DNA from 4 places in the Streptomyces sp. NPDC047061 genome. Region 2 is predicted to be linked to each of the others. Evidence: riboswitches for the same ligand, from Rfam matches in the RefSeq annotation. Region 2 holds a riboswitch; each other region holds the start of a gene.

What was found. A riboswitch is a leader RNA that binds a small molecule or an ion and turns the genes downstream of it on or off. The one in region 2 is predicted to bind cyclic di-AMP.
Region 1: linked by a shared signal. The riboswitch ahead of ABZ887_RS12780 (transglycosylase family protein) and the one ahead of ABZ887_RS44245 (M23 family metallopeptidase) in region 2 are both predicted to bind cyclic di-AMP.
Region 3: linked by a shared signal. The riboswitch ahead of ABZ887_RS19260 (LysM peptidoglycan-binding domain-containing M23 family metallopeptidase) and the one ahead of ABZ887_RS44245 (M23 family metallopeptidase) in region 2 are both predicted to bind cyclic di-AMP.
Region 4: linked by a shared signal. The riboswitch ahead of ABZ887_RS08500 (M23 family metallopeptidase) and the one ahead of ABZ887_RS44245 (M23 family metallopeptidase) in region 2 are both predicted to bind cyclic di-AMP.

Annotation. Positions count from the first base shown of each region.
Region 1 covers NZ_JBEYVI010000006.1:114,328-119,100, forward strand. Annotated here, with positions in the region: gene ABZ887_RS12770 (septum formation initiator family protein) at 1-129, opposite strand, end outside; gene eno (phosphopyruvate hydratase) at 240-1,526, opposite strand; gene ABZ887_RS12780 (transglycosylase family protein) at 1,959-2,639, opposite strand; cyclic di-AMP (ydaO/yuaA leader) riboswitch at 2,644-2,818, opposite strand; gene ABZ887_RS12785 (transglycosylase family protein) at 3,028-4,011, opposite strand; gene ABZ887_RS12790 (cytochrome P450) at 4,222-4,773, opposite strand, start outside.
Region 2 covers NZ_JBEYVI010000051.1:53,455-58,227, reverse strand. Annotated here, with positions in the region: gene ABZ887_RS44250 (GntR family transcriptional regulator) at 1-467, opposite strand, end outside; gene ABZ887_RS44245 (M23 family metallopeptidase) at 793-1,548, opposite strand; cyclic di-AMP (ydaO/yuaA leader) riboswitch at 1,561-1,724, opposite strand; gene ABZ887_RS44240 (pitrilysin family protein) at 1,916-3,304, opposite strand; gene ABZ887_RS44235 (pitrilysin family protein) at 3,301-4,704, opposite strand.
Region 3 covers NZ_JBEYVI010000012.1:61,998-66,770, reverse strand. Annotated here, with positions in the region: gene ABZ887_RS19270 (TetR family transcriptional regulator C-terminal domain-containing protein) at 1-540, shown strand, start outside; gene ABZ887_RS19265 (SGNH/GDSL hydrolase family protein) at 600-1,385, opposite strand; gene ABZ887_RS19260 (LysM peptidoglycan-binding domain-containing M23 family metallopeptidase) at 1,637-2,575, opposite strand; cyclic di-AMP (ydaO/yuaA leader) riboswitch at 2,580-2,740, opposite strand; gene ABZ887_RS19255 (alpha-galactosidase) at 3,055-4,773, opposite strand, start outside.
Region 4 covers NZ_JBEYVI010000004.1:21,527-26,299, forward strand. Annotated here, with positions in the region: gene ABZ887_RS08495 (aldo/keto reductase) at 1-492, opposite strand, end outside; gene ABZ887_RS08500 (M23 family metallopeptidase) at 693-1,730, opposite strand; cyclic di-AMP (ydaO/yuaA leader) riboswitch at 1,738-1,898, opposite strand; gene ABZ887_RS08505 (PP2C family protein-serine/threonine phosphatase) at 2,171-3,268, opposite strand; gene ABZ887_RS08510 (hypothetical protein) at 3,299-3,451, shown strand; tRNA gene ABZ887_RS08515 (tRNA-Met) at 3,538-3,611, opposite strand; gene ABZ887_RS08520 (ester cyclase) at 3,715-4,566, opposite strand; gene ABZ887_RS08525 (helix-turn-helix transcriptional regulator) at 4,715-4,773, shown strand, end outside.

The DNA of each region.
Region 1 (4,773 bases), on a different contig from region 2:
GCGGCCGGTGAGCCGGGAGCGGCGGGCCTGACGCCTGGTCTGGGAGCGGTAAACCCGGGCCGCCGTCTGCTCGCCGAGCAGCCTGAGCCTGGTCGCGGTGGAGAACCGGTCCCGGTCCTTCACGGCCATGTCCCCGCCTCCCTGGGTCGACCCTGGTACGTGCGTACGTCCCCGGACACGGTACGGGACCGGGTACGGGGACGTACGTACGACTGGCTAAGCCTTACCCTCCAGCGGGCTCAGCCCTTGAAGCGGGGGAAGGCGCTGCGGCCCGCGTACACCGCGGCGTCGTCGAGGATCTCCTCGATGCGCAGCAGCTGGTTGTACTTGGCGACGCGCTCGGAGCGGGCCGGGGCGCCGGTCTTGATCTGGCCGCAGTTGGTGGCGACGGCGAGGTCGGCGATGGTGACGTCCTCGGTCTCGCCGGAGCGGTGCGACATCATGCACTTGAAGCCGTTGCGCTGGGCGAGCTCGACGGCGTCCAGGGTCTCGGTCAGCGAACCGATCTGGTTCACCTTGACCAGCAGGGCGTTGGCGGTGCCCTCCTCGATGCCGCGGGCGAGGCGCTCCGGGTTGGTGACGAACAGGTCGTCGCCGACGATCTGCACCTTGTCGCCGAGCTTGTCGGTGAGGACCTTCCAGCCGGCCCAGTCGTCCTCGAACAGCGGGTCCTCGATGGAGACCAGCGGGTAGGAGGCGACGAGCTCCTCGTAGTACTCGGTCATCTCGGCGGCCGAGCGGGACTTGCCCTCGAACTCGTACTTGCCGTCCTTGTAGAACTCGGACGCGGCGACGTCGAGCGCGAGCGCGATCTGCTCACCGGGGACGTAACCGGCCTGCTTGATCGCCTCCAGGATGAGGTCGAGCGCGGCGCGGTTCGACTCCAGGTTCGGGGCGAAGCCGCCCTCGTCGCCGAGGCCGGTGGCCAGGCCCTTGCCCTTCAGGACCTTCTTGAGGGTGTGGTAGACCTCGGCACCCCAGCGCAGCGCCTCGGAGAAGGACTCCGCGCCGATCGGGGCGATCATGAACTCCTGGATGTCGACGTTGGAGTCCGCGTGCGAGCCGCCGTTGAGGATGTTCATCATCGGGACGGGCAGCAGGTGCGCGTTCGGGCCACCGAGGTAGCGGAACAGCGGGAGGTCGGACGCCTCGGAGGCGGCGTGCGCGACGGCGAGGGAGACACCGAGGATGGCGTTGGCGCCGAGCGAGCCCTTGTTGTCGGTGGCGTCCAGGTCGAACATGGCCTGGTCGATCAGGCGCTGCTCGGTGGCGTCGTAGCCGACCAGCTCCGGGCCGATCTGCTCGATGACGGCGAGGACGGCCTTCTCGACACCCTTGCCCAGGTAGCGGTTGGGGTCGCCGTCACGGAGCTCGATGGCCTCGAAGGCACCGGTGGAGGCGCCGGACGGGACGGCGGCACGACCAGTGCTGCCGTCGTCGAGGCCGACCTCGACCTCGACCGTGGGGTTGCCTCGGGAGTCCAGGATTTCCCGGGCTACGACGACGTCGATGGACGGCACGAGCATCTCCTTCTTGGGATGTGACGCTGGTTGTGCGGGGCGCACGCGGGCCTCGTCGGCCCTTGCTCAGCCTTGCGACTAGAGCCTAACCGTCCCAGGGCCGTCGGCCGGCACGACCGACCGGCCCGTGGACACACAGACGGTACTCATTGTTCACGTGCGGAACAAAGGGGGGCCCGATGAAGAACGGAAGAAGAGCGGGCCAAGAAGGGGGCCGAGAAGGGGGCCGAGAAGCGGGCCGGGAAGGGGACGGCAAAGAGAAACCCCGCCCCGGTGCGTACGGGGGAAAACGCACCGAGGCGGGGGCCCGTGGGGACGGGGGTGGCCCTCACGTGATCCCCACTATGGGGACCACGGCTGTGCGGGCGCTGTGGTTCAGCTGGGTGCCGCTTAATATGTGCGACGACCTCGCACGTGCGGCGACCGCCCCGCGTCCTCCTACTTCAGGTGCAGCTGCTGACCCGGGTAGATGAAGTCGGCGTCGGCGACGATGCCCTTGTTCAGCTTGAACAGCGCCTGCCAGCCGCCCTTGACCTTGTGCTTCTCGGCGATCGAGCTGAGGGTGTCGCCCTTGACGACCTTGTACTCGCCGTTGCCCTTCTTGACCTTCTTGCCCGTCGGGGTGGTGACGGTCCTGGTCGCGGCCGGGCGCTCGGCGGAGCGGGAGGCGGCCTGCGTGTCGGTCGTACGGCTGCTCGTGCTCGTGCTGCTCGACGAGGAGCCGGAGGCGCTGCTGCCGGTGTAGGTGGCGTTGGACAGGCCCGTGCCGCAGACCGGCCAGGCGCCCTTGCCCTGCGCGGCGAGGACCTTCTCGGCGATCGTGATCTGCTGCGCCTTGGTGGCCTGGTTGGCCTGCGCGGCGTACTGCGTGCCGCCGTACGCGGCCCAGGTGGAGGCGGAGAACTGCAGGCCGCCGTAGTAGCCGTTGCCCGTGTTGATGGCCCAGTTGCCGCCGGACTCGCACTGGGCGACGGCGTCCCACTCGGAGGCGGTGGCGGCGGAGGCGCTGCCGGCCGCCATCAGCGGGGCGGCGACGGCGACGCCGGTGACACCGGCGACAGCGATGGCGCGGACGGCCCTGGACGGACGACGGTGCTTGCCCTTGCCGGAAAACAGCATGGATCGATCCCCTCACCGACGCCTGCGAGGTGAGCTGTCGGGTTCGGGCCGGTTGAGTTGCCCGGCCGCACACCCGTGTGTCGGTGCGCGGCTTCACCCCGAGCCGGATCGGCGGTCTCAACCACCCATCACGGCACTTACCTTGGGTCCCCCGCTCCTGCCTACGGCGCATGACGCGTCGACTGTTCCCGGACGGCCGCTGGCAGGACTCGGCGTTGCGACGGCCGGGGCTCGTGGTGACGAGCGGCCTCGACCGTAAACAGGGCATCAGGTGAATTTCAAAGATGATCAGGGCTTCTGAGACTCATCCCACACTTTCACCAAACCGGACATTTGGCTTCGAAATGGGGCGGCTCACAGACCCCAACTCCCGTCGCTTTTCGTCCGTTTAGCTACCGAGTTTCAGGGTCTGACCGGCACTGATGTCGTTCGGGTCGGCACCGATGTCCGCCTTGTTCGCGGCGTAGAGCGCACGCCATCCGCCGTCGAGGTCAAGGGAGTCGGCGATGGAGGCGAGGGTGTCGCCGGCGCGGACGGTGTAGGTGCCGCTGTCACGCACGGCGTGACGACCCGAGGAGGTGGCACTCTGACCGTTTGTCACGCTTTCGTCCGCCGAGCCGCCGCGATGCTTGCCACCACTGCCGACGGCCCCCGTGTCGACCAGGCTCCAAGAGCCTTCAGCCTGCCCCGAATTGTCCGAGTCGTCACTCTCGGGGATGACGGGACTCTCGCTCGCCTTCGAAGTGCCGGAGTCGGAAGATTCCGACTTGTCCGTCTTGGTGGATTTACTGGGGGTGTCCTTCTTGGAGTCACCGCTCGCGCTCGGAGAGGGAGTGGCGGAGTCGCCCCCGGAGTCCGCGGCACCCGAGGAGGAGCCGGAATCGGAGGAGGAGGACGACGACGAATTCGACAGCCCGGAGGACGAGTCCGACGAGTCGGAGGAACCGGACGAATCACCCGAGTCGTCAAGTCCCGTGTCGACGTTCACCGAGGCGTCGTCGGAAGAGAGTCCGGCGATCAGGGCGCAGGTCCGCCAGGGCTTGGTGCCCTGGTCGGCGAGTATCTTCTCGGCGACCGCGATCTGCTGCGAACGGCTCGCCTGGTCGGGCGTACCGGCGTAGTCCAGGCCCCCGTACTCGCTCCAGTCGTCCAGGGAGATCTGGAGGCCGCCGTAGTAGCCGGTGCCGTCGTCGGCGCTCCAGGAGCCGCCGCTCTCGCACTGGGCCACCTGGTCCCAGGTGGAGCCGTCGGCCGCGTTGGCGCTCACCGCGCCGAGGAGCGGGATGGCGATGGCGGAGCCGGTCACGCCGGCCGCGACGAGGAGAGCCGGAGCCTGACGGGGGCGACGGTGACGACCGTTCCCGGAGAGCATGCGGAAACCTTTCGAGCGACAGCGATGACCGGCGCGGCGGGTCCCGCAGGGGCGCCGCACTGATGGGTGAACGTATCGGCAGACGATCACTTGTCACAAGTTAATGCCGCGCAGATCACGTGAAGATCACAGACTTGAACGCTAGTCACCTTTTGCCCGTACGGGCCGGTAGCGGCTTCGGTGAGGACCCGGAGACGGCTCGGCGAGGGCTCATCGGCCGACGGGCGTGAACTCCACGGGCAGCGTGCGCAGTCCGCGCATGATGAGCCCGCCACGCCACCGCAACTCCCCTTCGTCTGCCGCGAGTCGCAGGTCGGGGAGGCGGGTGAGGAGGGTGGCGAGGGCGGTCTGGCCCTCCAGGCGGGCCAGCGGGGCGCCGAGGCAGTAGTGGATGCCGTGGCCGTATCCGAGGTGCTGGTTGTCCCGGCGTGAGAGGTCGAGGGTGTCCGGTCGGGCGAACCGCTCCGGGTCCCGGTCCGCCGCGGCCAGGACGACCAGGACCGGGTCGCCGGGCGCGATGTGCTGCCCGCCGATGTCCACCGGCTCGGTGGCGAACCGCCAGGTGGCCAGCTCCACCGGCCCGTCGTAGCGCAGCAGTTCCTCGACACCGGTCTCCAGCAGCCCGCGCTCACCGGCGGCGAGGGAGTCCTGCAGCCGGGCGCGCTGCTCGGGGTGGGTGAGCAGCGCGTACGTCCCGTTCCCGATCAGGTTGACGGTGGTCTCGAACCCGGCGAACAACAGGATGAACGCCATGGCCGCGGC
Region 2 (4,773 bases):
CAGGCGATCTTGTGCCGCAGCTGGGTGAGCGTCGAGGTCAGGGCGTGGCTGCCGGAGGCCTGCGCAAGGGTCTCGTGGAACCAGCCGCCCAGGGAGCGCAGGTCCTCGCTGTTCCCCCGCCTGGCCCGCTCCTGCCCCAGCCGCACCAGTCCGCGCAGCACCTTGAGGTGGGCCTCGGTGCGGCGCTGGGCGGCCCTGGAGGCGCCGAGCGGTTCCAGGAGCATGCGCATCTCCAGCAGGTCGGCGGCCTCCTGTTCGGTCGGTTCGGCGACGCACGCGCCCGCGTGCCGGCGCGTCACGACGAAGCCCTCGGCCTCCAGGGTGCGCAGGGCCTCACGGACGGGGACGCGCGAGACCCCGTAGCGGCGGGCCAGGAGTTCCTCGGTGAGCCGGCTGCCGCGCTCGTAGACACCCGCGACGATGTCGTCCCGGATCGCCGTGCATACCGAGTGCGCCGGAATACGCATGACCGACCTCCGCCTTAATCCCCGTGAAACGCCTCCAAGTGGCGCCCGTTCCGTGACTCTATTGCAATGAGCCGGAATTTCCGACGGCGGGCCGGAATCCAGGGATATATTTTGGACACCGGGTGCACGAAAACGACGAAAGCCCCGGCACAGGGGCCGGGGCTCCGGAAGATCTCACGGGTTGTCGTCGCCGCCCCTGAAGGGGCGCTGCGCGTGACGCCCCTGAAAGGGGCGCGGGGAACTGCGCGACCAGCCACGACGCACCCGCACCCGGCAAAGCGCGCTCGGTCCGTCGGTCTCGGCGCCGGACCCGCGTCCAGCTCCCTCAGACGTTCACGCCGTGCTTGCGGAGGTAGGCGACCGGGTCGACGTCGGAGCCGTAGTCCGGGGTGGTGCGGGCCTCGAAGTGAAGGTGCGGGCCGGTGGTGTTGCCGGTCGAACCGGAGAGGCCGATCTGCTGGCCGGGGGTGACCTTCTGGCCCACCGAGACGCCGATGGAGGAGAGGTGGCCGTACTGGGTGTACATGCCGTCGGCCATCTTGATGACGATCTCGTTGCCGTACGCCCCGCCCCAGCCGGTGGAGACGACCGTGCCGGTGCCGACGGCGTGCACGACCGTGCCGCCGGCGGCGTGGAAGTCGATGCCCGTGTGGGCGCCGGAGGACCACAGGGAGCCGCCGGTCTTGTAGCCGGTGGAGACGTAGGAGTCGCTGATCGGCGCGACGAAGGTGTTGAGGCGCTTGCGCTCGGCCGCGCGGGCCGCCCGCACCTCGGCCTCGTGCTCCTTCTTGGCCTCGGCGGCGGCCTCCTTGCGGGCGGCCTCCTCGGCGGCCTTGCGGTCGGCGGCGGCCTGCTGCGCCGCGGCCTGGGCGTCGATCTGCTCGACGACCGAGTCGCTGAGCGTGATGACCGGGGTGAGGCCGGTCTGCTCGACGGAGTTCTCGGCGGCGAGCGCCGGGGCGGCGGAGACGGTGCCGATGACACCGGTGGTGGTGAGGGCCGCGATACCGGCGGCCTGCGCGGTGGTGCGCTTCACCCGGCCGGGACGACGGTGCTTCCCGGAGGCGCACATGAACGCCATGTAGAGGCTGGTCCTTTCCTTCCCTCTCGCCTACCGGGTTAGCTGACGGGTTCGGAGCAGGAAGGTCTCCTACGGGCCCCCTCGCGACACGCGCGGGCGCCCGATTCACCCCAGGGACTGCGTGGGTCCCCGGCTCCCCTGGCTCGCGCCATGCGGGGACTCGGCGATGACTGTCCGGTGCCGCGGATGCGGCGCGGTGCCTGACGGACAGCCCGGAAGAACCTACGAGGCCGCTCTCCCCCCGCCCAAACGGAACGCGGTTTTTGTAGCGCATCCCACAGGGCAGACAGGCAACCTCCACCTCAATTCGGACATGCGAGAGCCCTGATGACCCGGCGGTCACCAGGGCTCTTCAGCCGCCTGTTCCCTACTCCGCGGCGACGACCGTGACTTCGCCGATGCCGAGGGCCTCGACGGGCTCCTTGATCTGCGCCGCGTCCCCGACGAGGACGGTCACCAGGCGGTCCACCGGGAAGGCGTTCACGACCGCCGCGGTGGCCTCCACGGTGCCGGTGGCGGCCAGTTGCCGGTACAGCGTGGCCTGGAAGTCGTCGGGCAGGTACTGCTCGACCTGGTCGGCCAGGGTGCCCGCGACGGCCGCCGCCGTCTCGTACTTGAGCGGCGCCACCCCGACGAGGTTCTGCACGGCCACGTCGCGCTCGGCGTCCGTGAGGCCGTCGGCGGCGAGCGTGCGCAGCACCGTCCACAGGTCCGACAGGGCCGGGCCGGTGTTCGGGGTGTCCACGGAGCCGCTGATGGCGAGCATCGAGACACCGGTGCCGTCCGGGGCGGACCGCAGGACCTGCCCGAAGGAGCGGACGCCGTAGGTGTAGCCCTTCTCCTCGCGCAGGACGCGGTCCAGGCGGGAGGTGAGGGTGCCGCCCAGGCAGTAGGTGCCGAGCACCTGGGCGGGCCAGACACGGTCGTGCCGGTCGGAACCGACGCGGCCGATGAGCAACTGGGTCTGGACGGCGCCCGGGCGGTCCACGATGACGACCCGGCCGGTGTCGTCGGCGGTCACGGACGGGACCGGGCGGGGCTGCCCGGTGGCGGCCCGCCAGGCGCCCAGGGTCTCGCCGAGCAGCTCGTCCAGGTCGATGCCGGTCAGGTCGCCGACGACGACCGCGGTGGCCGTGGCCGGGCGCACGTGCCGGTCGTAGAAGGCGCGGACGGCGGCCGCGTCGATCTTCTCGACGGTGTCCTCGGTGCCCTGGCGCGGGCGGGAGATCCGCGCGGTGGCCGGGAAGAGCTCCTTGTAGAGCTGCTTGGCGGCCCGGCGGCTGGGGTTGGCCAGCTCGTGCGGGATCTCGTCGAGGCGGTTGCGGACCAGCCGCTCGACCTCGCTGTCGGCGAAGGCGGGCGCCCTGAGCGCGTCGGACAGCAGCCCGAGGCCCTTGGCGAGCCGGGAGGCCGGGACCTCCAGGCTGATCCGGACGCCGGGGTGGTCGGCGTGCGCGTCGAGGGTGGCGCCGGCCCGCTCCAGCTCGGCGGCGTACTCCTCGGCGGAGTGCTTGTCGGTGCCCTCGGAGAAGGCGCGCGCCATGATGGTGGCGACGCCGTCCAGGCCGGCCGGCTCGGCGTCCAGGGGCGCGTCCAGGAGCACCTCGACGGCGACGACCTGCTGGCCCGGGCGGTGGCAGCGCAGCACGGTCAGGCCGTTGTCCAGGGTGCCGCGCTCCGGGGCGGGGAAGGCCCAGGGCTTGGCCTCGCCCGGCTGTGGCTGGGGGTGGAAGTCCATGGTGGCGAGCTCGGTCACTTGGCCGTCTCCTCGTTCTCGTTGCCGGCCTCTACGGTGGCTTCCTGCTCGGGGTCCTCGCCGCGGCCCGCCTCCTGGGTGTGCTCGGCGGACTCCGCGGACAGCGGCTCGTAGACGAGCACCGCGCGGTTGTCGGGACGCAGCCGGGCCTTGGCCACCTCCTGGACCTCCTCGGCGGTGACCGTCAGGACGCGCTGGACGGCGGTCAGGGCGAGCTGCGGGTCGCCGAACAGGACGGCGAAGCGGCACAGTTCGTCCGCGCGGCCCGCGACGGTGCCCAGCCGGTCCAGCCACTCGCGCTCCAACTGGGCCTGGGCGCGCTCCATTTCCTCGGGCGTCGGGCCCTCCTCGGCGAACCGGGCGAGCTCCTCGTCGATGGCGGTCTCGATGACCGGCACCTCGACGTCACCGGAGGTCTTCACGTCGAGCCAGCCCAGGGAGGGCGCCCCGGCCAGCCGCAGCAGGCCGAAGCCGGCGGCGACGGCCGTACGGTCGCGACGTACCAGGCGGTTGTAGAGGCGGGAGGACTCGCCGCCGCCGAGGACGGTGAGCGCCAGGTCGGCCGCGTCGGACACGCGCGTGCCGTCCTCCGGGAGCCGGTAGGCGGCCATCAGCGCCCGCGCCGGGACCTCCTCCACGACGACCTCGCGCAGCTGCCCGCCCATGATGTCGGGCAGCGAGCCGTCGCGCGGAGTCGGCTTGCCGTCGTGCGCCGGGATGGAGCCGAAGTACCTCTCGACCCAGGCGAGGGTCTGCTCCGGGTCGATGTCGCCGACGACCGACAGGACCGCGTTGTTGGGCGCGTAGTAGGTGCGGAAGAACGCGCGCGCGTCCTCCAGGGTGGCCGCGTCCAGGTCCGCCATCGAGCCGATCGGCGTGTGGTGGTAGGGGTGGCCCTCCGGGTAGGCGAGCGCGGTCAGTTTCTCGAACGCGGTGCCGTAGGGCACGTTGTCGTAGCGCTGGCGGCGCTCGTTCTTGACGACGTCCCGCTGGTTCTCCATCGACTCGTCGTCCAGGGCGGCGAGCAGGGAGCCCATCCGGTCGGCCTCCAGCCAGAGGGCGAGCTCCAGCTGGTGGGCGGGCATGGTTTCGAAGTAGTTGGTGCGCTCGAAGCTGGTGGTGCCGTTGAGCGAGCCGCCCGCGCCCTGGACGAGCTCGAAGTGGCCGTTGCCCTTCACCTGGGCGGAGCCCTGGAACATCAGGTGCTCGAAAAGGTGAGCCAGACCGGTACGGCCCTTGACTTCGTGCCGGGAACCGACGTCGTACCAGAGGCAGACCGCCGCGACCGGGGTCAGGTGGTCTTCGGAGAGCACCACGCGCAGACCGTTGGCCAAGCGGTGCTCGGTCGCTGCCAGGCCTCCGGAGCCTGTCTCGGCCGTGGTCGTGTGACCCATGGGCATGTACGTCCCTTCGCTCGCGGAAGCGGTCTCGAACCGCGGTTCTTCTGCCGGTCCTGCCACTGTATGCAA
Region 3 (4,773 bases), on a different contig from region 2:
GGCGTGGCGGCGGTACGGATCGCCGATGTCGCCTCGACGCTCGGCGTGAGCAACGCGCTGGTGCTGTACCACTTCTCGACGAAGGAGAAGCTGGTCGCCGCCGCCTTCACCTACGCCGCCGAGGGCGACCTGACGCATCTGCGCAAGCTCCTGGGCCGCCGTACGTCGGCGCTGCGCCGGCTGCGGGCGGCGGTGCGCTGGTACGCGCCGACGGGGCAGGCGAAGGGCTGGCGGCTGTGGATCGAGGGCTGGGCGGTGGCGTTGCGGGAACCCGCGCTGCGGGACGTCACCAAGGGCCTGGACCAGCAGTGGAAGGCGGCGATCGCGGAGGTCATCGCCGAGGGGGTGGCCGCGGGCGAGTTCCGGTGCCCCGACCCGACGGCGGCTGCGCTGCGGCTGACCGCGCTGCTCGACGGGCTCGCCGTCCAGCTGACGTCGTACCCGGGTGCCGTCCCCCGCGCCCGGGCGCAGGAGTGGGTCGACGAGGCCCTGGCGCGCGAACTGGGCCTGTCGGAGGAGAAGCAACCGGAGGAGAAGTAAGCGGCGGAGAAGTAAGGGGCGGCCCGCAAGGAGGCCACCCCTTACCCGCCGGTGCCGCCTCAAGCCACGGAAGCGATCCGCATCTTGATGTCGTCCGGGGAGAGCGCCCCCTTGGCCGTCACGTGGTCGCCGGAGGACTCGCCGCGCAGCCGGCGCCCGATCCAGGGGACCAGGTACTCGCGGGCCCAGTGCACGTCGTCGCGGCGGACCTCCAGGGTGCCGCGGGGCGGCAGCGGCGGCCACGGCTGGTCAGGGTCGGCCGGTACCTCGACGCCGAGCACCTGGCCGGCGCGCAGCGCCACGCGCGTGTGCCCGTCGGCCGAGAGATGCAGGCGGTCGCCGTCCCAGGCCCGGCGGTCCTGCACGGTCTTCAGGGACCACAGGTCCAGGACCGGGCAGCCGTACCGGTCGGCGATGGCCCGGACGTGCCCGTTGTACGTGGCGATCTTGCCGCGCAGATGCTTGAGGACGGGGACGCCCCGGGTGTCGAACCCGGTGGTCACCAGGACTGTGCCGATGGCCTCGGTCAGCTGGGCCACGGCCCGCTCGAACCGCTCGGCCACCTCGTCGGGGTCGGTGCCGGGGCGGATGATGTCGTTGCCGCCCGCGCAGAAGGAGACCAGATCCGGGGCGAGTGCCAGGGCCTGCGGCACCTGGTCCGCCACGATCTGGTCGAGCAGTTTCCCGCGCACGGCAAGGTTGGTGTACTCGAAGTCGCCCTCGGGCCGTCGGTCCGACAGCAGTACCGCGAACCGGTCGGCCCAGCCGACGAACGCCCCGTCGGGGCCGGGGTCGCCGACGCCCTCGGTGAAGCTGTCCCCCACCGCCGCGTACGACCCGATCACTGATGCATTGTCACTCTTCGAATCGTCTCCCACATCGGACCATGATTCACCTTCGACTGTGACCTACGCGACCGTAATAAGGGGTTGACGTTCGGTGAGATAAGACACTTTTAAATACTTTGCCAAGCTTGGAATAAGTCTCTGATCAGCGGCGTTGACGTGTCGATCACCGGACATGGAAACACCGAAGGCCGGACCCGGGGATCGGGGGTCCGGCCTTCGGAGTGTGTGTCGGACCGGTGCGCGCCGGGTCAGCCGACGGCGAGGCCCTTCGAGCGGAGGTAGGCGACCGGGTCCACGTCCGAGCCGTAGTCGGGGGTGGTGCGGATCTCGAAGTGGAGGTGCGGGCCGGTGACGTTGCCGGTCGCGCCGGAGAGGCCGATCTGCTGACCCGCGGTCACGGTCTGGCCGACCGAGACGGAGAGGGCGGAGAGGTGGCCGTACTGCGCGTAGTAGCCGTCGGCGAGCCGGACGACGACCTGGTTGCCGTAGGAGCCGCCCCAGCCTGCCGTGACGACCGTGCCCGTGCCGACGGCCTTGACCGGGGTGCCGGTCGGGACGACGAAGTCGACGCCCGTGTGGTACCCGCTGGACCACATGCCGCCGGCGACGTGGTAGCCGGTGCCGACGGTGGCACCGGTGACCGGAAGGGCGAAGCCGGAGGCACTCGTCACCGAGCCGTCCGACGCGGAGGCCGAGGAAGCCGAGGATGAGGTGGACGACGGCGAGGTGGACGACGGCGAGTTCGAGGGCGCCTCGGAACGGGAGCCGGAGTCCGCGGTGTCCGTCGTCGCGGCGTGCCGGCCGCCGAGCGCGAGCTCGAGGCCCGGGTGGATCAGCGAGGGGTTGTCGCCGACGGCCTCCCGGTTGTCGGCGTAGAGCCGGTGCCAGCCGCCGCGGACGTCGTGCTCGCGGGCGATCTTCGCGAGACAGTCGCCGGGCACCACGGTGTAGACGCGGTGCGCGGAATGCGCGGCGGAATTCTTCGCGGCCGTCTTCTTCACCGCGGTCTTCTCGACCGTGGGAAGCGACTGCGTGGCCTTTTCGGAAACGGACTGCGAGGTGGCCGCGTGGGCGCCGGTGGCCCCCATGAGCGGCAGCGCCAGGGCGGCGCCACCGGTTCCGGCGACGGCCATCGAGCGGGTGAGACGCTGGGACTTGGGGCGGCGGTGCTTACCCTTCGCGGGCATGGCGCATTCCTCTCCGGCGCCTGCGAGGTGAGCTGTCGGGTTCGGGCTGGAGCTGCCCGGCCACGCGGGAAGACGTGACTGCACCCCTGGCCGTCCCGGGAACCGGAACAGGCGGTCGTACCTGGTGGGTCCCCCGCTCCTGCCGGGCACGGGTGAGTGTGTGGGGACTCCGGGCGGCGGCAGGATTCGGCGTTCCGACCGGATGTGTGGCGAACGTAAGCGAGTGAGACGGACGCGGACAAGCGGCCGGTTCCGCCTGTCCGGGTTTCACTTGATCCGTTACCGGAAATCCCCGTCACCCTCCGTGAATTCCGGTCCTTTCGGTTTTCCAACCTTCTTGGAAAGCACCGCAATTACGTGAACATGACGCGCGACGGACGGTCACGAATATGACGCTCCTCACGCACGTCACACCACGTCCCCTTATTCCAGAGCGAGTTGTAATGAAGGCGCCAATTCGGACAGATGGGTTAGATGTGTCAGATCCGGCGGAGCCGGATGACCGACGCATCCAGGTCGCCCTTCAGCCCGGCGTGCAGCCCGTGATGCAACAGAACGGCACCTCGGTACACTTCGCCCGTTTCGCGGCATTCGTACGATTCCGTGGGATCGAGGCCCTGCAGTCGCAGCGCCGGCGCCGGCTCGCCGTAGCTCTGGGCCTGCAGCCAGGCGAGGACGACGGTCTCGTCGCCGAGCGTGTACTGCACCGCGCTGAGCCCGCCGGCCGGCGGCCGCAGCCGGAACTGGTCGCCGCGCTGCACGAGGGGCCGGATCTCCTTGTAGAGCTCCACCCAGCGCCCGGCCTCGGCGAGCTCCTCCTCGGTCCACTGCGAGAGGTCGCCGCCGACCCCGAGCGCCCCCGCCATCGAGCTGACGAAGCGGAAACGCAGACTGCTGACCCGGCCGTTGAGCTGGTGGTTCGGGCTGTCGGTGACCCAGGCGGACATCACCCGGGCGGGGTGGATCTGGCTGAAGCCGTGCTGGATGGCGAGCCGGTCCAGTGGGTCGGTGTTGTCGGAGGTCCACACCTCGTCGGTGCGGCTCATGATGCCGAGGTCGATCCGCCCGCCACCGCCGGAGCAGGACTCGATGGCGACGTCGGGGTGGGCCGCGCGGATCCGGTCGAGGAGGGCGTACAGCCCGCGGACGTGGTCGACCCACAGGCGCTGCGGGTAGGGCTCGCCGGGCCAGCCCGCGTCGGTGAAGCAGCGGTTGAAGTCCCATTTGACGTAGTCGATCGGGGCGCTGGACAGCAGCGTGTCGAGCTGCTCCCAGAGGTACTCCCGGACGTCCTCGCGGGCCAGGTTGAGGACGAGCTGGTTGCGCAGTTCTGTCCGCTTTCGCCCTTCCTGGTACTGCACCCAGTCGGGGTGCGCGCGGTACAGGTCGCTGTCCGGGTTCACCATCTCCGGCTCGACCCAGATGCCGAACTGCATGCCGAGGGCGTGCACGTAGTCGGCGAGCGGCTTGAGGCCCTTGGGGAAGCGGTCGAGGTTGGGTGTCCAGTCGCCGAGGCCGGCACGGTCGCTGGTGCGCTTGCCGAACCAGCCGTCGTCCACCACGAACAGCTCGATGCCGATCGCGGCCGCCCGCCGGGCGAGGGTGGCCTGCTGCTCCTCGGAGATGTCGAAGGTCGTGGCCTCCCAGGAGTTGAACAGCACGGGCCGGTCCCGGTCGGCGTCCGGGATGATGTACGCCCGCTGGTAGGCGTGCCAGGCACGGCTCGCCCCGCCGAAGCCGCCGTCGGTCCACAGGCCCGCGAAGACCGGACTGGTGTACGACTCGCCCTCGGCCAGCATCAGCAGGCCCGAGTCGTCGTAGCCGGCGCCGCCGGTGATCTGCACCCGCGCGTCCGGGAGTTGGGCGACGGCGATCCGCCAGGAGCCGGACCAGCCGAGGGCGCAGCCCCAGACCTCGCCGCGCTCCTCGGTGGCGTCGGTGTCGAGGGCGACCCAGGGCAGGTGCTGGTGGCTGGTGTGGCCGCGGCGGCTGCCGATGACCTTCTCGCCGTAGGTGAGCGGGGCGCTGGTGAGGCGGGACTCGGCGGCCCAGCGGCCGTGCAGCTGGGAGAGCCGCCAGCCCTCGCGGTCGGGCAGTGTCCAGGCGGCGGGGTCGGCGCGCAGCAGCTCCACGCGCGCGTGCCCCTCGTTGCCGACGGTCACCCAGCGCTCGACGACGTCGCCGCGCATCCGGTAGTG
Region 4 (4,773 bases), on a different contig from region 2:
CTCCTGGAGGCGTTCGGCGGTGATGTTGGACGCGGCGATGTGCCGGACCTTGCCCGCCCGCACCAGCTCGTCCAGCGCGCCGATGATCTCCTCGACCGGGATCTCGGGCTTGTCGAAGTGCGTGTAGTAGAGGTCGATGTGGTCGGTGCCGAGGCGACGCAGGGACGCGTCGGCGGCGGCCTTGATGTTGGCGGCGGACAGGCCGGGGTACTCGGGGTGCTGGCTGACCTTCGTCGCGATGACGACGTCGTCGCGGTTGCCGCGCGCCCTGACCCACTTGCCGATGATCGTCTCGGACTCGCCGCCCTTGTGGCCCTCGATCCACGCCGAGTACGAGTCGGCGGTGTCGACGAAGTTGCCGCCCGCGGCGGCGTAGGCGTCCAGGACGGCGAAGGAGGTGGCCTCGTCGGCGGTCCAGCCGAAGACGTTGCCGCCGAGGGCGAGCGGGAAGACCTCGAGGTCGGAGGAGCCGAGTTTGCGAAGAGCAGTCATGCTCAACTTCAACACGGGCCGCCTGGTGACCCATCCCGGCGATTACGAAGGTCTCGTAAAGGCGGAACCCCGGCGGAACCCCGGCAGACCGAACCGGCGGCCCTGACGCCGGGGGGTGTCGTCGGGGCCGCCGGGGGGCGGTGGGTTTCCGTCGGGGGTTGCGTTCGCGGATTCCGTCGGGGGCTGCGTCGCGGATTGCGTCAGGGGTTGAGGCCCTTGCCGCGCAGCCAGGTCATCGGGTCGATGGCGGTGGCCTGGCCGTTCGGGTGGACCTCCAGGTGGAGGTGCGGGCCGGTCACGTTGCCGGTGGCGCCGACGCGGCCGATGACATCGCCGGTGGCGACCTTCTGGCCGACCTTGACGCCGATCGAGGACTGGTGGCAGAACCACAGCTCGGTGCCGTCGTCGAGGGTGATGATCGTGCGGTAGCCGTAGGAGCCGGCCCAGCCCGCCTCCGTGACCGTGCCGCTGTGCACGGCCTTGATCAGCGTGCCGGTGGGCGCGGCGAAGTCGAGGCCGGTGTGGTAGCCGGAGGACCACATGGAGCCGGCCTGGCCGAAGGTGCCGGTGATCGTGTACGACACGACGGGCAGCGTGTACTGCTTGGCCAGCTCGGCGAGCCGGGCCTGCTCGGCCTTCTGCTTCGCGGACGCCTCGGCCTTCTCCTTGGCGTCGGCGGCCTTGGCTGCGGCCGCCTTCACCGCCTTGGCCTCGGCGTCGGAGACCGCCTTGTCGGCGGCGGCGACGGCCTTGGCGCTGGCCTTGGTGTCGAGCTGGTTCTGCTGCTGCGCGGCCTGGGCGATGATCCGGTTGCGCAGCGTCTCGCCGGCGCCGGACGAGGAGGAGTCCCCGTCGGTGGCGGTCGTCGTGGTCACGCTGCTGAGCGCGGTCTGGGTGGCCTGGTGGCCGCCGCCCTCGCCGAGCAGGGAGTCGACAGAGGCGGGCAGGTCGGGCAGCGAGATGGAGACCGGCGGCTTGCCGGTGTTGGCGCTGGCCATGCCGCCCGCGCCGACGGCGGCGATCACGCCGACGCCGAGAACCGTGGAGCTGCGGGCGAGTCCGCCGCCGCGCTGCTTGGCGACCCGGTGCCGGCCGCGCGCCGAGGCCAGGGACTCCTCGGTGGGGTTCCACTCCTCCCAGGGGCCCTCGTCGGTGCGGTAGCTGCCGTAGCCGAAGGTGTCGGGTTGACGCTGGCTGGGCACGAACGGGGCTGTCGGAGCAGGCCGGTTGGACGCCACGCGGGCGTACTCCTTTCCTTCCGTCGCCTACCGGGTTAGCTGACGGGTTCGGAGCGGGAAGGTCTCCTACGCGCGTATACCGGCCGTTTCCTACCCGGCGGTAGCCGTGCGATTCACCCCAAGGTGGTGGTTCCCCGGTTCCCTTGCGGGATTCGGCGCGTGCGCGCGGAGCCGTCGCGGGTGACGGCTGGGACGACCGCGCTGCGTTATCGAACGTTAATAGACCCGGCTACCAGATTCCAAGCTGTTCGTCTTGATCATTAAGCTTTCAAAGCTTGGACTTACCTGCCACGACTGGTCAAAAACGGTCGAGTTGGCTGTGCTCGCTGCTCAGCTCAGGAGTCACACAGGTTGTGATGGTGGCTCAGTTGTGATGCGGAGGGCAGCCGCCCGAACACGATGTGTGACATAGCACAGGACCGGCGCACGGGACCGGCGGCTCAGGGCCGCCGCACCGCGAGCAGCGCCATGTCGTCCGTCATGCCGCCGCCCGTGTGCCGGCGCACCTCGGCCGCGAGCCGGGCCAGCAGTACGCCGGGGGCGGTGACGGTACGACCGGTCAGCCGCCGCTCGGGGTCGTAGAACCGGCCGTGCGCGTCGCGGGCCTCGGAGAGGCCGTCGGTGTACAGCAGCAGCGTGGCCCCGCTCGGGAACACGTGCTCGGCCGCCCGGTCGGGCCACGTCCCCAGGTCGCCCATCCCGAGCGGCAGCGCGGACTCCGGCGCCGGCACCGGGCACACCTCGCCGTCGCCGTGCAGCAGCAGGGGCGGCGGGTGTCCGCGGTTGACGACCCGGAGCGTGCAGTCGCCGTACCGGAGCTCCGCGAGTACGGCGGTGGTGAACCCCTCGTGGGCGTCGATGCCGCCGCGCCGGACGCCCTCGCGCGCCAGCGCCCGCTCCAGCCGCGCCGCCACCGCCTCCAGCGTGGCCTCCTGCTCGGCGGCCTCCCGGAACGCGCCGATCACCACGGCGACGGCGGCGACCGCGCCCATGCCCTTGCCGCGGACGTCGCCGACGACCAGGCGCACGCCGTACGGGGTGTCCTGGACGGCGTACAGGTCGCCGCCGATGAAGGTGCCCTCCTGGGCCGCCTCGTAGCGGGCGGCGATCTCGAAGCCGCCGATCCGCTCGGCGGGCTCGGGCAGGACGGCCCGCTGGGCGGCCTCGGCGACCTCGCGGGCGGAGGCGAGGCGCTGGTCGCCGATACGGACGATCCGGTTGATGCCGGCGGCGAGGACGGCGACGGTGGCCACGGTGACGATCTCGGTCACGGCGTCGGCGTCCGGGAGCACGGCGAACCGCGTGTGCACGGCGTAGGCGGCGAGGAGTGCGGCCAGGCCGGTGAGGACGGTGGTGCGCAGCGAGGAGAGGGGGGCGGCGACCAGCGGGGCGGCCGTGAAGAAGGGGACCGCGGTGAAGGGGGCGGGGGTGAGGACGTCGTAGCAGACGCCCGCGACGATCAGCAGCGCGGGCAGGTAGCGGGCGAGGGTGCGGGCGGATTCCTGGCCGTGCCGCTCCGCCTCTCCACGGCTCGCCACACGACTCCCCTGCTGTCCCACGCGCCCGACGTGCCCGACGTGTCCTACACGCCCGACGTGCTCGATGTGCTCGACGTGTTCGATGCGCTTGACCTGTTCGACGCGTCCGATGTCTTCGATACCTGTCCGTCCAGGTTTGCCGTTGCGAGCGGGTGGGGCGAATGGTGTGGGCCGGGCGGATGAGTGCGGACGTGTGTGATGAGGAGCACGTGCCTGGATATGACTCAGGGCCGGAATCCTCTGACTTGGATTCCGGCCCTGGGTTTCAGTAGCGGGGACAGGATTTGAACCTGCGACCTCTGGGTTATGAGCCCAGCGAGCTACCGAGCTGCTCCACCCCGCGTCGGTGACACCAGCATACGCCATCCGAAGAGGGTGAGTCACACGGGTTGAGAGCCGCGGGGACGACGGAGGTCGTTACGGGGACGACGGAGGCCGTGGCGGGGTCAGCGGACGCCGAAGCGCCGGGCCAGGGCGACCGCCTCCCGGGGGCCGTCCGCGAACGGCTGCCCGTGCCCCGGCAGCAGGACGGTGTCCTGGGACAGTCCGGCGACGGCGTCCAGGGAGGCGAGGGCGGCGGCCGAGTCGTGGGTGAAGGCGCGGCAGACCAGGCAGGGGCCGGTGTGCCCGGTGAAGGCCTCCTGGGTGACCAGGGCGTCGCCGGTGAAGAAGAGGCCCTGGTCGGGGAAGTGGAAGCCGGTGCTGCCGGGGGTGTGACCGGGCAGCGCGACCGCCAGCGGCCGCCCGGGCACGCCGTCCAGTCGCGCGCCGTCGCCGAAGGTGTCGTGGCCGTTGGCCGTGGTGGCGGGGACCGGCTGGATGGTGTCCCAGTGCTCCACGATCTTGTGGTTCTCCACCCGGAACACGTCGACGAGCCCGATGCCGCCGAACGTGTCGGAGGTGCCCGCGTGCGTCTGGAGCAGGACCAGGTCGCCCTGCGCGATCACGTGCGTGGTGACCGAGCCGGTGCCGGGGGTGGCCGTCGCCTTCAGGTTCTCCGCCAGCTGGCGCAGCGCCTCGGGGCCGTTGGCGACGTTGGGGTTGTGCTGGATGTAGTCGGGCGAGGCGTACTTGTCGATCACGGACGTGTCGTAGGAGGTGAACAGCTGCTTGTACACGTACGTGACCAGCGCCTTGTCGGCCGCGGTCTCGCGGGCGGACACCGAGCCGGCGGCGGCGCCCGTCCCCGGGTGTCCGGCGGGCCGGGACACGGCCGTCGCGGGACCGGTCGCCAGTGCCGTCGCGGCGGCGACGGCGGCCACGGCCGCGCCGGTCCGTACCGCAAGGTGTCTGTTCATCGCACTCTCCTGACTCGGAACACCCGCCGGCCCAAGGGCAGGTCGGCCAGGCCGACACTAGGAGCGCCGGGCCGATCCGTCGTCGCCCTGTGAAGGGTGGTACTCACGGGGACAGGTTCGCCGCGGCCGCGCCGCCTAGCCTGGCCTCATGGCACAGGCACAGGCACAGGCACAGGGCAGCGACACCCACGCGCCGGGGCCGCTCGG